4 regions of the Bradyrhizobium sp. UFLA05-89 genome follow, and region 1 is predicted to be linked to each of the others. Evidence: riboswitches for the same ligand, from Rfam matches in the RefSeq annotation. Region 1 holds a riboswitch; each other region holds the start of a gene.

The links. Region 1 has a riboswitch for cobalamin ahead of SO139_RS24810 (DUF1636 family protein). Riboswitches for the same ligand answer to the same signal wherever they lie in the genome.
Region 2: linked by a shared signal. The riboswitch ahead of SO139_RS41180 (TonB-dependent receptor) and the one ahead of SO139_RS24810 (DUF1636 family protein) in region 1 are both predicted to bind cobalamin.
Region 3: linked by a shared signal. The riboswitch ahead of SO139_RS10070 (TonB-dependent receptor) and the one ahead of SO139_RS24810 (DUF1636 family protein) in region 1 are both predicted to bind cobalamin.
Region 4: linked by a shared signal. The riboswitch ahead of SO139_RS10055 (ribonucleoside-diphosphate reductase subunit alpha) and the one ahead of SO139_RS24810 (DUF1636 family protein) in region 1 are both predicted to bind cobalamin.

What each region holds. Positions count from the first base shown of each region.
Region 1 covers NZ_JBANBA010000051.1:43,054-48,007, forward strand. Annotated here, with positions in the region: gene cobD (threonine-phosphate decarboxylase CobD) at 1-511, shown strand, start outside; gene SO139_RS24800 (cobyric acid synthase) at 515-1,963, opposite strand; gene cobO (cob(I)yrinic acid a,c-diamide adenosyltransferase) at 1,971-2,606, opposite strand; cobalamin riboswitch at 2,647-2,864, shown strand; gene SO139_RS24810 (DUF1636 family protein) at 2,958-3,332, shown strand; gene cobW (cobalamin biosynthesis protein CobW) at 3,329-4,378, shown strand; gene cobN (cobaltochelatase subunit CobN) at 4,378-4,954, shown strand, end outside.
Region 2 covers NZ_JBANBA010000144.1:1,407-6,360, forward strand. Annotated here, with positions in the region: gene cobT (nicotinate-nucleotide--dimethylbenzimidazole phosphoribosyltransferase) at 1-506, shown strand, start outside; gene SO139_RS41175 (histidine phosphatase family protein) at 513-1,085, opposite strand; cobalamin riboswitch at 1,161-1,360, shown strand; gene SO139_RS41180 (TonB-dependent receptor) at 1,478-3,844, shown strand; gene SO139_RS41185 (PepSY domain-containing protein) at 3,857-4,954, shown strand, end outside.
Region 3 covers NZ_JBANBA010000014.1:16,365-21,318, forward strand. Annotated here, with positions in the region: gene SO139_RS10070 (TonB-dependent receptor) at 1-2,049, opposite strand, end outside; cobalamin riboswitch at 2,165-2,361, opposite strand; gene SO139_RS10075 (hypothetical protein) at 2,462-3,061, opposite strand; gene SO139_RS10080 (short-chain fatty acyl-CoA regulator family protein) at 2,968-4,389, opposite strand; gene SO139_RS10085 (acyl-CoA thioesterase) at 4,657-4,950, shown strand.
Region 4 covers NZ_JBANBA010000014.1:10,953-15,906, forward strand. Annotated here, with positions in the region: gene SO139_RS10050 (ribonucleotide-diphosphate reductase subunit beta) at 1-31, opposite strand, end outside; gene SO139_RS10055 (ribonucleoside-diphosphate reductase subunit alpha) at 42-2,948, opposite strand; cobalamin riboswitch at 3,068-3,287, opposite strand; gene SO139_RS10060 (hypothetical protein) at 3,513-4,094, opposite strand; gene SO139_RS10065 (DUF6925 family protein) at 4,157-4,954, opposite strand, start outside.

The DNA of each region.
Region 1 (4,954 bases):
CGTCGGTCGCCTCGTGATCGATGAGAGTTTTGCCGATGCGCTGCCCGAACTCTCGCTCGCGCCCGAAGCTGGCCAGGGCGGCCTCCTGATCCTGCGCTCGTTTGGCAAGTTTTACGGATTGGCAGGCTTGCGCCTTGGCTTTGTGCTCGGCGCGGAAGCGGACATTGCAACGCTCGTAGCGATGGCGGGGCCGTGGCCGGTCTCAGGCGCTGCGATCGCCGTCGGTCGGCGCGCGCTGCTCGATCGCGAATGGGCCAGCGCAACGACGGCGCGGCTCGGCCAAGACTGCGCACGTCTCGATGCCATGGCGACTGCGCAAGGATGGCGGCTGATCGGCGGCACGCCACTGTTTCGTCTGTACGATGTCGGTGATGCGCTTGCCGCGCAGGATAAGCTCGCGCGCGGCCGGATCTGGTCGCGCGTCTTCAGCCAGCAGCCGAATTGGCTGCGCCTGGGCCTGCCGGGCGACGAGAGGGAATGGGCGCGTCTTGCGTCAACGCTCTCCAGTTGACCTTCAGCGCGCCAGCGCGAGCAGGCCTTCGACGTCGAGATGGGCCTCGATGTGATCGGCGAGTGCGTCGAGCGCGCTCTCGACCCTTGCGCCGTATGGCTGGTCTGTCGTGGGAATATCGAGCTGCGCGAGGAACGCCTTGCGGAAACCGTCCGACGTGAACAGCCCATGCAGATAACTGCCGTGCACGCGCCCATCGCTGGAGATGGCGCCCTCCGGTGCACCATCGAGCATCGCGAAGGGACGCGCGCGATCCGGCCCATCGGTGCGGCCAATGTGAATCTCGTAAGCGTCAATCGGCTCGCTGGTCCCGGCATGGCGCGCGGTGACGCGCGTCAGCGTTTTTTGCGGCGACATCACCGTCGTCACCTCAAGAAGGCCGAGGCCGGCTGTCGCGCCGGTCGAGCCCTCGATGCCTTCGGGATCATCCACGCTGCGGCCGAGCATCTGGTAGCCGCCGCAGACACCCAGCACGTGCCCGCCGCGGCGGTGATGTGCGAGGAGATCGATGTCCCAGCCTTGCGCGCGCAGGAAGGCGAGGTCGCCGCGCGTCGATTTCGAGCCAGGGATGATGACGAGCTGTACGTCGCCCGCGATGGCTTCGCCGGGACGGACCATCACGAGGTCAACGTTTGGTTCGAGCTTGAGCGGATCGAGATCGTCGAAATTGGCGATCCGCGACAGCGCCAGAAACGCGATCTTGCATCTGCCGGGCCTTCGCGCGTCGCCCAATCCCAGTGCATCCTCGGCCGGCAATTCGCCGGCGCGGTTAAACCAGGGCAGCACGCCAAAGCCGCGCCAGGATGTCTTGTCCTGGATCAGCCGGTAGCCGTCGTCGAACAGCGTGGGATCACCGCGGAACTTGTTGATGACGAACCCCTGGATCATCGCGGCATCGTCAGGATCGATCACGGTCTTGATGCCGACGAGCTGCGCGATGACGCCGCCGCGGTCGATGTCGCCGACCAGCACCACCGGAACATCAGCCTTGCGGGCAAAGCCCATATTGGCGATGTCGGCCTTGCGCAGATTGACTTCGGCCGGGCTGCCGGCGCCTTCGACCAGCACGAGATCGGCGCGCGTCTTCAGCCGTTCGAAGCTTTCGAGCACGGCGCCCATCAGCGTCGGCTTCATCGCCGCGTAGTCGCGGGCGCGCGCGGTGGCGATGCGCTTGCCTTGGACGATGACTTGCGCGCCGACATCGGTCTCGGGCTTGAGCAGCACGGGATTCATGTCGGTGTGCGGCTCGACGCCGGCGGCGAGCGCCTGGAGCGCCTGCGCGCGGCCGATCTCTCCGCCATCGACGGTCACCGCCGCATTGTTCGACATGTTCTGCGGCTTGAAGGGAAGCACGCGCAGGCCGCGGCGCTTTGCGGCACGCGCAAGGCCCGCGACGACGAGCGACTTGCCCACGTCCGAGCCCGCTCCCTGGATCATCAATGCGCGCGCCATCGAAGTCTCAGAACTCGACGCCGGCTTGTGCCTTGATGCCGGAGCGGAACGGATGTTTCACCAGCGTCATCTCGGTGACGAGATCGGCGATCTCGATCAGCTCGTCCTTGGCGTTGCGTCCGGTGAGGACGACATGCGTCAGCGGCGGCTTCTGCGTTTTCAGGAAGTCGACGACCTCGGCAATATCGAGATAGTCGTAGCGCATTGCGATGTTGATCTCGTCGAGCACGACCATGCGCAAATTGGGGTCGAGGATCAGCTCCTTCGCCTTCTCCCAGCCGGCCTTCGCCGCGGCGATGTCGCGGGCGCGGTCCTGCGTCTCCCAGGTAAAACCTTCGCCCATGGCGTGGAACTGGCAGAGATCGCCAAAATGCCCGGTGAGCAGGCGGCGCTCGCCGGTATCCCAGGCGCCCTTGATGAACTGGACGACCGCGCAAGGGAAGCCATGCGCGACGCAACGAACGATCATGCCGAAGGCGGAGGAGGACTTGCCCTTGCCCGCGCCGGTATGGACGATGATCAGCCCCTTTTCGCCGCTCTTGGTCGCCATGATCTTGTCGCGGGCAACCTTCTTCTTCGCCATTTTCGTGGCATGCCGGGCGTCGGTGTCTTGCACCGCTGGGGTATCCGGTTCAGGCGTCATCTGAAATGGTCCTTCGGCTTGACAAGTGGCGGCCATGGGCAAATGGTGGGCCAGTGTTGGTTCCTGTCCTACGACAGGCGAAGAGGGAATGCGATAGGGCTCGAATCGGCAAGATTCGTGTTCGAAAAGCAGCCGCCCCCGCGACCGTGACCGGAGAGATGCCCGAAGCCACTGATCCCATGGGATCGGGAAGGCGGGGATCGAAGGGAAATACCCTGCTCCGCAAGCCGGGAGACCTGCCAGCGCGACTGTTTTGGACCGGCGGACGGGGTGTTCCGCGACGGGGAAACGGACCCTCTTTCGAGCGGTTCGTGCGCCTCATCGCCTCCCGCAGATATCCTGGAAGGGGCGATGGCCGTCACACTTCACGTTTGTATCACCTGCCGCGCCGGGCAGACACCCGGCGAAGGTGAAGCCACGCCCGGCGCACGGCTGCATGCCGCGATCCTCGAGGCCGGCGTGCCCGAGGGCGTCAACCTGGTTCCCGTCGAATGCCTCTCGGCGTGTAGCCAGGGCTGCTCGGTCGCACTCAGCGCGCCGGGCCGATGGTCCTACGTCTACGGCCGCCTGTCGGATGCCAATGCGAACGATGTGATCGCAGGCGCTTCGGCTTACGCGGCTGCGCCCGACGGCATCGTGCCATGGCGCAGCCGCCCCGAAATCTTCCGCAAGCAATCGCTTGCCCGCATTCCCCCCATCGCCGTCGTGCCGGAGGCCGCCGAATGAACACGCTCGCAAAAGTCCCGGTCACGGTCGTCACGGGTTTTCTGGGATCAGGCAAGACGACGCTGATCCAGCATCTGATCAGCAATGCCAACGGCAAGAAGCTCGCGGTGCTCGTCAACGAATTCGGCAGCGAAGGTGTTGACGGCGAGATCCTGAAATCCTGCGCAGATGCCAATTGCCCGGAGGAAAACATCGTCGAACTCGCCAATGGCTGCATCTGCTGCACCGTGGCCGACGATTTCATTCCGGCGATGGAGCAACTGCTCGCACGTCGGGTGAGGCCGGATCATATTCTGATCGAAACGTCGGGGCTGGCCTTGCCGAAGCCGCTGCTGAAAGCGTTCGACTGGCCGGAGATCCGCTCACGCATCACGGTCGACGGCGTGATTGCGCTCGCCGACGCCGAGGCTGTCGCGGCCGGACGCTTCGCGCCCGATCCGGCTGCGGTGGAGGCGCAGCGCGCGGCGGATGAGAATCTCGATCACGAGACGCCGCTGTCGGAGGTGTTCGAGGACCAGATCGCCTGCGCCGATATCGTGCTCCTGACCAAGGCCGATCTTGCCGGCGCGGCGGGACTCGAAGCAGCGAAGGCGGCGATCGCGGCGGAAATGCCGCGCCCCGTTCCAATGCTGCCGGTCGTCGACGGCGCGGTGGACTTGCGCGTGATCCTCGGTCTTGAGGCGGCGGCCGAAGATGATCTCGCCGCGCGCCCCTCGCATCACGACGGCGAGGACGATCACGAGCACAATGATTTCAACTCCGTCGTGATCGATCTGCCTGAGGTCGTCGACGTCGAGGCGCTGATCGCCTCGGTGCAACGGCTGGCGCGCGAGCAGAACGTGCTGCGCGCAAAGGGCTATATCGCGGTCAAGGGCAAACCGATGCGGCTGTTGCTGCAATCGGTCGGCGAACGCGTGCGGCACCAGTTCGATCAGCCCTGGGGCGTGCGTCCCCGGCAATCCAAGCTGGTCGTGATCGGCGAGCATGGCGACATCGACGAGACCGCGATCAAGGCAGGACTTGGTATCTCAGGGCTTGGGATCTGATGCACGTCGTCTTCCGCGAGAGCCGTGGTCTGGAAGAGACTGCGACGCCAAGGGACATCGGCCAGGATCCGGCCGATCTCGTGGTGCTCTCGTTCTCGGACTCAGATCTCGCCGCGTTCGCGGCTGGTTGGCGGCGAGGGTGCGCGAGCCTGCCGTCGCTGCGGCTGGCGAATCTCGCCGAGCTGCGTCATCCGTTGTCGGTCGACACCTATATCGAGCGGACGCTGTCGCAAGCGCGCGGCATTCTGCTGCGCCTGATCGGCGGCGAGTCCTATTGGGCGTATGGGCTTGCAGCCCTGCAGCAACTGGCGAAGGACCGCGGCATCGCGCTTGCCGTGTTGCCAGCGGATGGTCGCGACGATGAACGGCTGGATGCGTTCTCGACCTTGCCGGTCTCGACGCTCAGACGGCTGAAAGTGCTCTGCGACAAGGGCGGACCGGTCGCCGCACAAGCCGCGATCGCGCAGCTTGCGCTGGCCTCGGGTCTCTATGCGGGACCGGTGGTAGGTGAGATCGAGGTTCCCGAGATTGGATTTTACGAGCCGGGAAGCGGCGTTGTCGGGGCGCTGCCCGACC
Region 2 (4,954 bases), on a different contig from region 1:
TCGCGGCGAGCCTGCTCGGCGTGAGCGCCGACGAGATCGCCGGCAGCGGCACCGGTGTCGATGCCGTAGGGCGTGCACGCAAGGCGCGCGTGATCGACGCTGCGCTTGCACGGCATGGCCTGACGAAGACGGGCGCGTCTGCGGAGGAGGTCCTGCGCGCAGTCGGCGGCCTCGAAATCGCGGCGATCTGCGGCGCAATCATCGCGGCTGCACAGCGGCGTGTTCCAACCCTGATCGACGGCTTCATCGTGTCGGTTGCTGCGCTGGCGGCCGCGCGCCTCAATCCGTCATGTCAACCGTTCCTGCTGCCGTCGCACCAGTCGGCGGAGCTGGGTCATCGCCTGGTGCTTCGCGCGCTCAACGTTCAGCCGCTGGTCAGCCTCGATCTCAGGCTCGGGGAGGGATCGGGCGCCGCGATCGCGCTGCCGCTGGTGCGGCTCGCCTGCGCCCTGCACAATGGCATGGCGACGTTCGCGCAGGCCAATGTTCCGGATCGTCCGGCCTGAGACGGCTCAAGCGATCGTCTGATTGACCGACACGATCCGCCAGCCGTTCGCGAGCCGATCGATGCGGGTGAGCGAGAGTGGCTCGATCGCAAAGCGCAGCGCCGCCTCCGGGGCGAGGTCGAGCGCGATGCACAGCACAGCGCGGATGGTGCCGGAATGGACGACGAGGACCGCCGGTCCTCTTTCGATGCGGTGAAGGCCTTCACGGGTTCTGGCGATCTGATCTTCAAAACTTTCGCCGCCCGGCGGCCTCGCGTGCGCTGGATTGGCCCAGAACTGCGCGTAGGGCTCGCCGCCCGAGGCGGCGAGATCGTCGTGACGTCGTCCGGTCCATTCGCCAAAATCCTGCTCGCTGAACCCGGGCACGAGGATCGGATCGAGCCCGAGCGCGTGCGCCGTGTCGACGGTCCGTCGTGCCGGGCTCGCGTAGCTCGCGGCCCCCTGCGGCAGGCACCGTCGCAACGCGTCCAAACGCGTCCGGTCGCTGAGGTCGGCCTGCGCATCCATGGCGTGGATCGTCCCCGCGACGCCATCGACGACCGCATGTCTCACCAACCAGAGGAAGGTGTCCCCCTCCATTCAGCATCTCCACAGACGTTTGCACCGCTGCGACAAGAATGCCGCGGCCAGCACATTGACTCTCTGTCGCTCCTAATCATAGATGCTCGCGACGGTTTCCCCATCCGGGGATGAAAAGGGAATGCGGTGCGGGGATTTTCCCCAATGCCGTAGCTGCCCCCGCAACTGTAAGCGGAGAATCCTTCGTCACAAGCCACTGGGCTCTCGGTCCCGGGAAGGCGGCGAAGAGGTCACGACCCGCGAGCCAGGAGACCTGCCGTCAGCCGTGGTCACACGCGAAGATGTCGGTCGGGGAGTACAGACATTTGGCTTAGCTGGAGGCGAGAACTGCGCCGAAGGTTGAGACTTGGTTCGCTGTGACGTGCCACTGACGTCATACCGAGGTCCGAACCATGTCTTCCGCCCGCACCGGCTACCCGCGCAAATTCCTGCGCGCGTCCAGCATTCTCACGCCGTTCATCTTCGTCGATATATCCGCAGCCGTTGCGCAGCAAGTCCGCGAGCAATTGCCGCCGGTCGAGGTCCGCCAGGCCGACCAAAGCCGCAAGCCGGCCAAGCCGGGCGGACGCAATGAGCGAAGCGCCCGGCGCGCGGCGCCGAACAGAACGGCGACCGCCGTGACCTCGCAAAAGCCGGCCGTTCAGAACGCGACGCAGACACCACTCAACACGAATGCGGTGGCCGAAAGCGCTTCGCGTCTCGGCCTCACTGCGCGTGAGGTGCCCGCGACCGTCGAGGTGATCTCGGCCGAGACGATTCGCGAGCAGGGCTACCGGACCGTTTCGGACGTCGCGCAGGGCACGGTCGGCGTGACCGCCGGCGACAATCCGGCGGAGCCTTCGGCCTTCTCGATGCGCGGCTTCACCAACAGTCAGATCAATACTCTCTACAACGGCATCAAGATCGGCCCGCAGAACATGACCTCGCGCATCATGGACACGGCCAATCTGGAAGCGGTGGAGTTTCTGAAGGGGCCGGCCTCGCTGATGTCAGGCGAGGGCGCCAGCGGCGGCGCGGTCAATTTCGTGACCAAGCAGCCGCACACCGGGCCGGTCCAGAACGAGGCATTCTTTTCGTACGACTCGCTGAACTCGTACCGCAGCTATTACGGCTCCGGTGGCAGCACCAATGTGCAGGGTCTCGATTATCGGTTCGACGTCAGCCGCTCCTCGCTCAATGGCTTTGCCGACGACACCAGCACCAAGACGCTCGATGTATCGAGCCAGCTCAACTATCGCGTCTCGGACAATCTCAAGCTCTGGGGCGCGATCGAATACAGGGAGGATCGCTCAAAGGGCTATTGGGGCGTTCCGCTGGTGCCGATCGCCTACAGCGGGTCGCACGCCACAGCCGGCATCGTCTCCGGCAGCTACGTCTCGAACTACAACGGGTCGAATCTCGGCCCCGTCACGATCGACGACCGCACCTTCAACACCAACTACAATGTGCTCGACAATCGCAACGCGGCGCAGGAGGTGTGGCTGCGTGGCGGCTTCGAGCTCAAGCTCGCGCAGGGCCTCACCTTGAAGAGCCAGACCTATGGCTATGGTGCCGAGCGTACGTGGTTCAACAACGAGGTCGAGGCGTTCAACGCCAATTCAAACCTGGTCGATCGCGAGCGCTTCTATGTGGCGCACAGCCAGCGGCTGGTCGGCAACGTCACCGACCTGACCTGGGATGCGAATATCGCAGGTTTTGACAATCGCCTGGTGACGACCTTCGCCGCGAGCGATCTCGATTTTGTCCGGCCGGGCGCGGCGAATTTCCCGCATGATCTCGTCACGCTGGTCGATCCCGCGCGTGGTTACTATGGCCCGCTCACGACGCAGCAGCAGACGGCGCGCATCGACAACGAAGCATTGTCGTTCGAGGACCGGCTGAAGATCACCCGAAGCTTCGCGCTGATCGGCGGCCTGCGCGTCGAGCATATCGGGCTCGACCGCAATTCGACCAACGTCGGCGGTCTTGAGAAGGCGGGCTTCCCGTTCTCGAAGGACTGGGCGCCGGTGACCGGCCGCATCGGCTACACCTGGGAAGCGGTGCCCGGCCTGACCTTCTATAGCCAGTATGCGACCGGCGCCGACGTCTCGGCCAACAACATCTTCCTGCTCGCACCAACGCAGCCGCTCGACCTGACGACCTCGCGCACCTACGAGACCGGCGTCAAGCATCTGTTCTGGGACAATCGGGCAGAATGGTCGTTCTCGGCCTACGACATCCTGCGCAAGAACGTCTATGCAGCCGCCGGCGGCATGCAGCTCAACATTGCCGGGCGACAGGAGTCCAAGGGCGTGGAGCTCGCCGGTGCCGTGCGCGTGACGGACGCCATGCGGCTGTGGGGCAATATCGCCTATGTCGATGCACGCTATGCCGACTACAATTTTGCCGGTGGCTCGTTCTCCGGCAATACGCCGCCAAACGTGCCGCGCATCGTCGCCAATGCCGGCGCATCCTATCGCTTCTTCACACCTTTCCTCACACCTTGGCCGGTGGAGCTCGGCGTCGTCGGACGTCACGTCGGCGATCGCTACAACACCGATGCGAACACCGTGACGCTGAACGCCTACACGATCGCAGACGTCTACGCATTCGTCGACATCCCGAAATCGGTCTTCGCCGTCGAGCAGACGCGTCTGACGTTCCGCGTGCGCAATATCACCGACAAGCGCTATGCGGTCTGGGGCGATCCGTTCTACCCCGATCAGGTTCTGCTGGGCGCGCCGCGCACCTATGAGATCTCCGCCGCGTTCAAGTGGTAAGGTGATGATCGCATGATGGGCGCGACGATCCTGCTGCACCGCTGGCTTGGAATTGCGTTCTGCCTGCTGTTTGCGATGTGGTTCGCAAGCGGAATCGTGATGCACTTCGTTCCGTTTCCTTCATTGAGTGAAGCGGAACGCGTCGAAAGTCTCGCACCACTGGGAAACGTGGCTGCGGGGATTGGGCCGTCGGACGCCGTCGCGGCGAGCGGACTGTCCGACGCTGCGCGCGTGCGGCTGATCCGGCGGAGCGACGGTCCCGTCTACGTCGTCATGGGGCCTTCGCGGTCGCATGCAATCCGCGCAACGGACGGCGCCGACGCCGCCGTGACATCGCCGGACGTTGCACTTGCCATCGCGACCGATCATGCGCGACGGCGCGGGCTTGATGTTGCCCGCGCGTCGATCGTCGCGCTTGCCGAGTACGATCAATGGAGCGTGCCAAACGGCTTCGATCGGCATCGGCCGCTGTTCCGCGTGGCACTCGCCGACGCTGATGGGACGGAGCTTTACGTATCGTCGGTCACGGGCGAGATCGTCCTGGATACGATGCGGCGCGAGCGCGGATGGAATTTCATCGGCAGCGTCGTGCACTGGATCTATCCGACTGTGCTGAGGCGCAACTGGTCGCTGTGGGACGGGGTCGTCTGGAGCCTCTCGCTGTTCGCATTGATCGCAGCCGTGCTTGGCGCTGCGCTGGGCATCGCGCGGATCAGGCTTGAAAAAGGGCGAATGCGCTCACCCTATCGCGGCTGGCATGCCCTGCATCACGTCATCGGGCTCTTGGCGACGACCTTCGTGCTGACCCTGATCTTCAGTGGCTGGCTGTCCATGGACCACGGACGCTTGTTCTCACGCGGGCAGTTGACGCAAGCCGAAGCGAATATCGCCTCTGCGGTGCCCGACTGGTCCGCGCTTGCGACCGTGAACTGGCCGCCGATCTCACCATCGGCCCGCGAGGTCGAGTGGTTCGCCTTCAACGGCAGCTTCTACCGGCGCGACCGCGTCGGTCTCGACAGGCAGATCCTGGTCAGGGCAGGGGATTCGAAACCGGACGAGCAACAGCCATTCCTGAATCCCCGCGATATCTCAGGAGTGACCGAGAGTCTT
Region 3 (4,954 bases), on a different contig from region 1:
TCCGGCCTGGTCGTTATCCATCCGCCGCTCGCTCCAGAAGCGCGCGGTGGCATCGAACACGACGTAATTCTGCCAGATGTTCCAGGTGACGCCAACATTCGCGGTGTAGCGCGACACCAGCGGCACGTCATTGCCCGCCCAAATCCCTTCGCGGAAGACCGCACGAGTAACCGCCATGCCTGAACGCAATAGCAGCGCGTCGTTGATGCGGACAGAGAGACTGGTCTCGGAGCCGTAGCGGCGGGTCGGATCGAGATTGACGTTGTAGAAAAGCACTGGGTTGAAATGGATCTCATTGGTGAGGTCCATCAGATAAAGGCTGCTCTGCATTTGCAGTCCGCCAGCCTTGATGCGCAGACCGCCCTCGACATCCTGTGATGTCTGAGTCTTGAGCTGGAATGTTTGCGGGATCGACGCAAACGTCACGGGATCGAACGAAGGCCCCGATGACACCCGCTCGTCGACATCAGGCGTCCGAAATGCACGCGCGCCTCGGCCGAACAAAGTAAACACGTCGTTGAGACGCTGCTCGACACCGAGGTGCAGCGCATATTGGGTTTCGCTGCTATTGAGCGGCAGCGCGCCGATGTCGGCGTTGAACGGAGCTGTAGGATCGAAATTGTCACGCGCCGACAAGTTGACGTTCTGCACGCGCGCGCCGTAGGAGACGTCGGTCGTCGGCGTGACACCCAGCGTATGCTGGAAGTAGCCGGCAACCGTCTGTTGCCTGAGGTCGTAATTGTGCCACGGTGCCAGGCCCTGGCCGGCGCCGCGATCCTGTTGGTAGCTCGCATCATAGTAGTCGATACCGGTCAGCAACTGCGAGGGCATGCCGAACAGCAGGCTCTTCACGCTCAGTCGCGGCGTGATCGACCACGTCGTCAGATTGGCTTCGAGATAGGTCGAGGTGAAGAGAGCCGGCACCGGCGTTGGACTGGAGAAAAATGCGCTCTGCTGCTTCTTGTCGCGCACGCCGCCGTCGACAATCAGATCAACGCCGTTGACGAGTGTCTTCGTGAAACCTGCGGTCGCACTCCAGCCCTGCTGGTTGGCGTAGTCGAAGGGCGTGCTGGTGCCTCTTCGATCCGTTGCGAGTTGGTCGAGCCCGATCGACGGATCGACGAGGCGGCCGCCCGGCAACCTCAGTTCCTGGTTGTCACCCGTGACGGTGAGAAACGCCGTCAGATCGGGCGTCGAGTAGTTCAGATTGCCGACGCCGTTTTCCTGGGAGTAGCGATTGTTATCGCGGTAGCCGTCGGTCTTGACGACATTGCCGTAAAACGAGGTCGACCAGGGACCAGAGGTGAGCGAGGTCGAAACGTTGCCGAGCCTGGTGTTGAACGAACCGAATCCGGCTTCGATGCGCGCCGTGACGGGTGGCCCGCTAACACCGTTTTTGGTGATGATATTGATGACGCCGCCAACCGCATTGTCGCCGTAAAGCACTGCGCCGGAATTGCCGCGCGTGATCTCGATGCGCTCGATGGAATTGAGCGGGATGGTGGAGAGATCCACCTGCGCCATGTCGATGTCGTTCAGCCGCCGCCCGTTGATCAGGACCAGCGTATTTGCCGTGGCGAAAGCGCCGAAGCCGCGCAGGTCGACGCTAGTCTTGGCCGCCACCGGGCCGCCGTAAAGCGTCGTGATCTGGGCACCCGGGGTCTGCGTCGTGATGATCTCGGCGAGCGACTGCGCCGGCGAATGTGCGATGTCGGCGGCGGTGATAACGGTGGTCGCCGCTCCGACGATCCCTCCGCCGCTGGCGACTGTCTGGTTGCCCGCCGCCGGCGGGGGTGTGCTATCGGCCGCCGGAGTGCCACGGGCGGTGACGTTTGGCGCGGCGCGACGCCTCGTCGTTTCGCCATCGCCGGTCGCTCTGGCGCGCGTGCGGTTCGGGTCGTCCGACTTGGTCACTTCCACGGGCGGTAGTTGCTCTGCAACAGTCTGGGCGCGGGCCGCCCCGGCCTCAATAAGAGCAGCAGAGACGATCACGGTTGATGCGAGCAGAGCCACGCGGCGGCGCCGGATAGCGGCAGAAACGGGAGACATACAACAGGCCTCGGTATGACGTCAGTGGCACGTCACAGCGAACGAGGCTTTACGGCGGAGCGATCGATTGCTCCGGTGAAGCTAATGTCTGTTACTCCCCGACCGACACCTTCGCGTGTGACCACGGCTGACGGCAGGTCTCCTGGCTCGCGGGTCGTTACCTCTCCGTCGCCTTCCCGGGACCGAGATGCCCAGTGGCAAATGACGTGAGGTTCACCGCTTACAGTTGCGGGGGCAGCCGCGGCATAAGGGTACTCCCCGCACCGCATTCCCTATTAATCCCCGAAGGGAGCCGTCGCAACAACCGTAAGGTTTCGGGTTTGGCCCCGTCAAACGAGTTCGCGACGATGGTCTACGGTTCGTTGCACAGTGTGATCGAAATACATCACTGGATGTAATGGCGAGGCGGAATTTAGTGCCGGCTAATCCGATCCGCGTCGCGCCATTGCGTGATCTGATCGGCGCGCGACGACAACTCGCGAATTGCCTCTGGAGGATAAAGAAAAAGTCCGACCTGCTTCCTGCCTTGGCTGAAATAGGCCCTGCCGCTCGTTGGGACACGACCGTCCTTTGACCAGCGGCGAAGCTCCGCGCCGGAGACTGAGAGAATTTCTTCGACCATCTTCGCAGTCAGCGGCTCGATCCTCAGCCGCTCAAGCTTCTGCTCGGCGACCTCGCACACATCCAGGATTGAGCGCTCGGCAACGTCAGGACATTCGATGACGATGCCCGATCTCACGTGCTTCACGACGCACTTTACCTCGTCGCGAAACGTCGATTTGACCAGCCGAATTGCCTGGTTTGCCTTCTGGATGCTGCCGGCCGTCAAGCGCACCGAAGGATAGAAGCCGACCATATGCACCGCGGCTTCAGACGTATCGAGATAGCGAAAATGAACAGCTTCGTCTTGCATTCGTCTCAGGGCTTGGACGCGGCATAAGGTGAAAAGAGCGACTGTCGCTCGTCGACCATCAGGGACCGGCCGACCGGTGGAAAAGCTCGCTGCGGACAACTGATACGTTCGCACACCTTGCATCCCATGCCAATGGGGACCGCTGACGCAGGATCGTGAATGTCCAAGCCCCTGGAGTAAACGAGCTCGCCAGCGTGCCTGACGTCGCACCCGAGCGCCACGGCGAAAGTCTTGCTGAGGGATTCATAACCGCCGCTCCTGTGGGACACGGTTCGCGCGATCCAAAGATAGGCCCGTTCGTCCGGCATCCGGGCAAATTGAGTCACGATACGGTCGGGAGAGGCAAACGCCTCATAGACATTCCAGAGCGGACAGGTGCCGCCAATCCGGGAGAAATGGAAATCGGTGGCGGATTGGCGTTTCGAAATGTTGCCGGCACGGTCGACGCGAATGAAGAAGAACGGAACGCCGCGCGACGAAGGTCTTTGCAACGTGCTGAGGCGATGACAGATGGTTTCAAAGCCGACGCCGAATGCCTCGCCCAGGAGATCGATGTCGTAGCGACGCACCTTGGCTTCGGCAAGAAATCGCTCGTAAGGCATGAGCAGCGCGCCGGCAAAGTAGTTGGCAAGGCCGATGCGGGCAAGCCCGCGCGTCTCCTGATTGGCGAAGCCTGCGCTCTCGACCAACGTCTTCAACTCTTGTTCGAGGCCGAGCATGGCGATCTGAGTTGCGAGCTGGAACGCACGTTGTCCAGGTTCGAGCCTGCGCGAAAGATGCAGTGTCCGGCTCTGCGGATCGAAACGGCGCTGGACATCGTCTGTCGCATCGCCGGTCACAACCGAAACGTCGAACCTCTTTCGCAGATGATCGCTAAGGGTGGACGGCGTTACGGTTGCCGAGGGCGCGAGTTCCTCGGCCATTAGCTCAGCAGCTTCATCAAGTTCGGCTATGTAGTTGTGACGCGCATAGAAGAAATCGCGAACCTCTTCGTAAGGCGTCGAAGGCAGGATCGCTGTTTCGGCCTGCCGGTCCTCACCGAGCAGCGCGGCGAGCGCCGCAGTCTGCTCGATCGCCTGCCGGTACCGGCGATTGATGCCGACAAGCGCCCGCCCGAGCGCCGGCATGTTGACGGCAAGCTCTCGCAGTTCGGCGGCAGACAACGTGTCGCCGATCTCCGGATCCGACAAGGCTTCTCGTAAATCGGCAATGAGCCGCGCCTCGTCATCCTCCGAGAACAACTGAACGTCGACGCCGAATGCAGCGTTGAGCTTGAGCAGCACGGCGATCGTGAGCGGCCGCTGGTTGTTCTCCAGCTGGTTGAGATAGCTCAGCGAAATTCCGATCGCCGAGGCGAGCGCCTGCTGCGTCAACCTGCGCTCCTCGCGCAGGCGTTTCAGGCGCACGCCCATGAATGCCTTCTTCATATGGCGCCCTCCCCGGACTTCGCAAACTTTGCAAATTCACAGCCTTTGCTTCGCAAAGCTTCACCTTTTCAGTACTGTACGCGATCGCCGCTCTTGCAGATATTGCGAATAGCAAGACCAAGTTGCAAGGGTCATCGGATATCCGTCGATGCAGGCCGCTCTCGAATCCATCGCCAGCCGGAACGAGCCCACCCGGTTCGTCGAGGTGATCTTCCCGAGCAGGCCAATCATTACGGCACGCTGTTCGGCGGCAATGCCTTGAGCCTGATGGGCAAGGCCGCCTTCGTTGCGGCGACGCGCCGAGCCCGCTGTGCCGTCGTGATGGCGACGTCGGACAAGGTGCAATTCCACGCGCCGGTCCGTGTCGGCGAGCTCGTCGAGTTGACCGCCCAGGTCGAGCGCGTCGGCCGCTCATCAATGACCGTCTCCGTGGAAGTGGTCGCGGAGACGCTTGGCACAGGCGCTCGCCGGGTCGCCATGCAAGGCTCGTTCGAGATGGTTGCGGTCGACACATCCGGCCGGCCGACGCCCGTGGCTCCGCTTCCTTCAAACCAAGTCTAGGGAT
Region 4 (4,954 bases), on a different contig from region 1:
CCGTGGTTTCAGTATCGGACCAATCAAGCATCGTCATTTCCTCACTGGCACGCTTCGCATTCGGGATCGTTGATCCGGCAGGCCTTGATGCCGTCGAGATCGGGCGCCGCCGCGGCCGGGATCATGATCGGCGCGTGCGAGGCGCCGCCCGATGCCGACACCGCGTTGAGCTTGCCGTCGGTGCCCTTCAGCGTCGATTTTTCGACATGCGTGGCGCTGCGCGAGCGCAGGTAATAGGTCGTCTTCAGGCCGCGCCGCCAGGCCAGCCGGTAAAGCGTATCGAGCTTCTTGCCGGAGGGATTGGCGATGTAGAGGTTGAGCGACTGCGACTGGTCGATCCATTTCTGCCGGCGCGCGGCCGCCTCGATCAGCCAGGCACTGTCGATCTCGAAGGCGGTGGCGTAGAGCGCCTTGAGATCGTCAGGAACGCGGTCGATCTGGCCGACGCTGCCGTCGAAATATTTGAGGTCGGAGACCATCACCTCGTCCCACAGTCCCCTCGCCTTCAGGTCGCGGACCAGGAACTCGTTCACGACCGTAAAGTCGCCGGACATGTTCGATTTGACGAACAGGTTCTGGTAGTTCGGCTCGATCGACTGCGAGACACCGCAGATGTTTGAGATCGTCGCGGTCGGGGCGATCGCCATGACGTTCGAGTTGCGCATGCCGCGGGAGGTGACCTTGTTGCGCAGGTGGTCCCAGTCGAGCGTCGAAGAGCGGTCGGCGTCGAGGCCGCCACGGGCGTCGGCGACGAACTGGATGGAGTCGAGCGGCAAAATGCCCTTCGACCACAGCGAGCCCTCGAAGCTCGGATAACGGCCACGCTCGGCGGCGAGATCCGACGATGCTTCGATGGCGTGGTAAGAGATCGCTTCCATACTGGTGTCGGCGAACGCCACGGCCGCGTCCGACGCGATCGGGATGCGCTGAACCTGAAGCGCCTCCTGGAAGCCCATCAAGCCGAGGCCGACCGGCCGGTGGCGCATGTTGGAGCGGCGCGCCTCCGGGATGGTGTAGAAGTTGATGTCGATGACGTTGTCGAGCATCCGCACCGCTGATGTCACCGTCCGCTTCAGCTTGGCCTGGTCAAGACCATTGGACCCAACATGGGCGAGCATGTTGATGGAGCCGAGATTGCAGACCGCGACCTCGTCGCCCGAGGTGTTCAGGGTGATCTCGGTGCAGAGGTTCGACGAGTGGATCACGCCCATGTGCCGCTGCGGCGAGCGCAAATTGCAGGGATCCTTGAAGGTGATCCAGGGATGACCGGTCTCGAACACCATGGTCAGCATGCGGCGCCACAGATCGGTCGCGCGGACCGTCTTGGACACCCGCATGCCGCCGGCCTTCGCCTTGGCTTCATAAGCCTCGTAAGCCGACTTGAACGCCTCGCCGTAGCGGTCGTGCAAATCGGGCGTCTCGTCCGGCGAGAACAGCGTCCACTCGCCGTCGGCATCGACGCGCTGCATGAACAAGTCCGGCACCCAATTGGCGGTGTTCATGTCGTGGGTGCGGCGGCGGTCGTCGCCGGTGTTCTTCCGCAGATCGAGGAACTCCTCGATGTCGACGTGCCAGGTTTCGAGATAGGCGCAGACCGCGCCCTTGCGCTTGCCGCCTTGGTTGACGGCGATCGCAGTGTCGTTGGCGACCTTCAGGAACGGGATGATGCCCTGGCTCTCGCCGTTGGTGCCCTTGATATGGGCGCCGAGACCGCGCACCGGCGTCCAGTCGTTACCGAGGCCGCCCGAATATTTTGCCAGCAGCGCATTGTCCTTGATCGACTTGAAAATACCGTCGAGGTCGTCGGAGACGGTGGTGAGGAAGCAGGACGAGAGCTGCGGGCGCAGCGTGCCCGAGTTGAACAGCGTCGGAGTCGAGGCCATGAAGTCGAACGACGACAGCAAATCGTAGAACTCGATCGCCTTGGCTTCGCGGTCAATCTCGCGCACCGCCAGGCCCATGGCCACGCGCATGAAGAAGGCCTGCGGCAGCTCGATCCGCTTGCCATGCTCATGCAGGAAGTAGCGGTCGTAGAGCGTCTGGAGGCCGAGGAACTGGAAGTTCAGATCGCGCTCGGGCTTCAGCGCCGCCGCGATCCGACCGAGATCGAAGCGGGCGAGCTCGGGATCGAGCAACTCGGCGGCGATGCCGGTCTTCACATAGGCCGGGAAGTATTCGGCATAGCGCGTCACCATGTCCGCCTGTGAAGCGGATGTCGGCACGCTGTGGACGTAGGACAGCACCTCGCCGCGGAGCTTGTCGAGCAGCAGGCGCGCACTGACATAGGCGTAGTTCGGCTCCTGCTCGACCAGCGTGCGGGCGGCCATGATCGAGGCCAGCGCCAGTTCGTCCTGGCTGATGCCATCGTAGAGATTGCGCGTGGTTTCGGCGAGCACGGGCGCAGCGGAGACACCGTCGAGCCCGGCGCAGGCTTCGCCGACGATCAGCGCGAGGCGCTTGCTGTCGAGACCGACGCGCGAACCGTCGGCAAGCGTAACGTGGAGTGCTGGGGCAGCGACGGGCACGGCCTGATGAGCAGCAGCTTCCTCCGCACGCTGGCGGGTACGTTCATCGCGATACAGCACGTAGGCGCGGGCCACCTTGTGGTGCTCGCTGCGCATCAACGCAAGCTCGACCTGATCCTGGACGTCCTCGATGTGGAAGGTGCGGCCCTCGCCGGCACGACGGTGCAATGCCGCGACCACTTCCGCAGTCAGTTGCTCGACGCTCTCGTGGACGCGGCGTGAAGCGACCGCGGTGTTTCCTTCCACGGCGAGGAAGGCCTTGGTCATCGCGACCGCGATCTTCGCCTGGTCGAACGGGGTGACCTTGCCGTTGCGGCGGATGATCTGCATGGCGGGCTCGCTGGGAACGGCAGCGAGCGACTCTGGACGCAACTGGATGATGGGAGCGGAGACAGTCTCCGCGTGGTGCATATTGGTAGACATCAAGGGCCCCGTGATGCGCGCGTTATGTTTGAGCGGGGCAAGACGAGGACGCTGCAGAAACGCCGGCAACGGAGTGCCGACGGCGCATGCAAGCGACCGCCGGGACACCCCGCCCGTGGACGTTCAGTTGCGTCGCGGCAGGTCTCCTGGCTCGCAGGTCATAGCTTTCTCCCCGTCTTCCCGGCGCGAACAGGCACCAGTGACGATTGTTTGGGAGCAGCTCGCTGCTGACAGTTGCGGGGGCAGCGCCGGAATTCCGCACCTCAGGCGCGGTTCACCGGCTTCCCTCTTAGCCACTAAATCTTGCGATCCAGCGGAACCGTGACACCCATATGTGGTGATATTCGCGGCGAAGTGTCAATGATCGATTAACGCGTCGGCCGGTTTTTGTCTGTGGAATGCGGGAATTTCACAGCTATCCACCGACATCCCGCGATTCGGCGGCTGCGCGCAATCAGTTCCGTTACGGGGTTTTCGCGGGGAATGGGGAATGCCAATTCATCGTGCTTGGCGAATCAGGCGGGAGCAACCGAACGGAGGTCGTCGCGTCGCCGCCTTCGTCGTTCACGTCGAAATCGCGCGTCGCCGCCCAAGCGGATTGAGCAGGCGAACGATCTCGCAGGCTGCAACAAGACCGACCAACCAGGCGGCGCTGCGCAGCCCAATCCGTGTCACTATGGCGAGAGTGAAGGCGCCCTCGCCGCCCAGGAACGGCGTCATGGCGAACAGAGTGAGCTCATAGGCCGCGTAGGCACAAACCAACGTGACCGCCAGAACCACAGCCGTGTGGTTCTGCGGGAGCGCACCGAGAATGGCTGACGAGACAGCGGTAGCGGCGAGCGCCGCTGCCCCGATCGCGAAGCCCCAGGCGATCGTGTTGGCATCGACCGGATAGTGCAGCACGCCAAATCCGATCGCCTGATTGACCAGCCATGCACCCGTGACGACGAGGAGTGCCGGACGCAACCGCAACAACGCGGCTGCAACGACTGCGAAGGCCGCAAACGGAGTCGCGCAGGCAAATACGAAGCTTGCCAGCGCACAGGCCGTCACCAGCAGACCGAAGGCGAACATCGGAGCGTTGCGCGGCTCAACCGGGTGCAAACGAAAGCCGTCAGCGGCGGCGGGCAGAACGTTGAAGGCCATTGGAAAATCTCCTCTCCTGCAATTGTAGCGACATCTGTTGCTGCGGGACAGCCTTTTGGCGGTCAGTGAAGGGCATCCATGGGATTTTCGGGCTCGGCAAGGTCGATCCGGTCATACGCGGCGAGCCATTCGATGATCGTCTGCGACAGCGGTCCGGCCGCGGCCAACTGCCGAAGCGTCACCCGAACGGTCGCGCGGCCGAGGCGGTCGTTCCGAACGGTCAGCGCATCAGGGTCTCGCCCCGCCATCACGGCCGCCATGATGTCTCGCTTGAGCGCGACGGACCCCGGCTCGCCATATTGCTCAAGGAAGGTCTGGAATGCCGCTTGATGTTGCGTCCGAAATTCATGCTTTCGACCGAATTGATCGCGAAGCGGATGCGCCGGATAGAAATGGGCGCAGGGAACCCAGCCGTCCGGAACCGGCTCCGTTGCCGCGTGCGTCCGACCATGCGCAAGCAGCTTCGGCAGGACATGCGTGTGTGGCCCGTCGGGACTGCGACCATCAGGTGGCGGGATCGGCTGGAACACCTCGGCCCGCCCGACTCGGCTGATGAAAACGCGGTGCGGATTGGCAGCGAGAATGATGCGCATCGCATCGTTCCCCGGCGCAAACACCGATCGGCCGACTCTTTCACGGAGCGCCGCAACGACGTGCCGATCTGCTATGCGAATGCAAGCGTCGATCTGCAATGTGCCAAGGCCGAGATCAAACAGGATGCCGCTGCGATCCCTGCCTCGCAGAGCATCGTCGTCGGCTCCGACCTCCGTCAACGTGGTACGCCCGTGCATCCCACACGAGCCAAGCGGAAGACACAGCGCCACGCGATGACTCCAGCTCTCGCTCGTCGGCGATTCCGA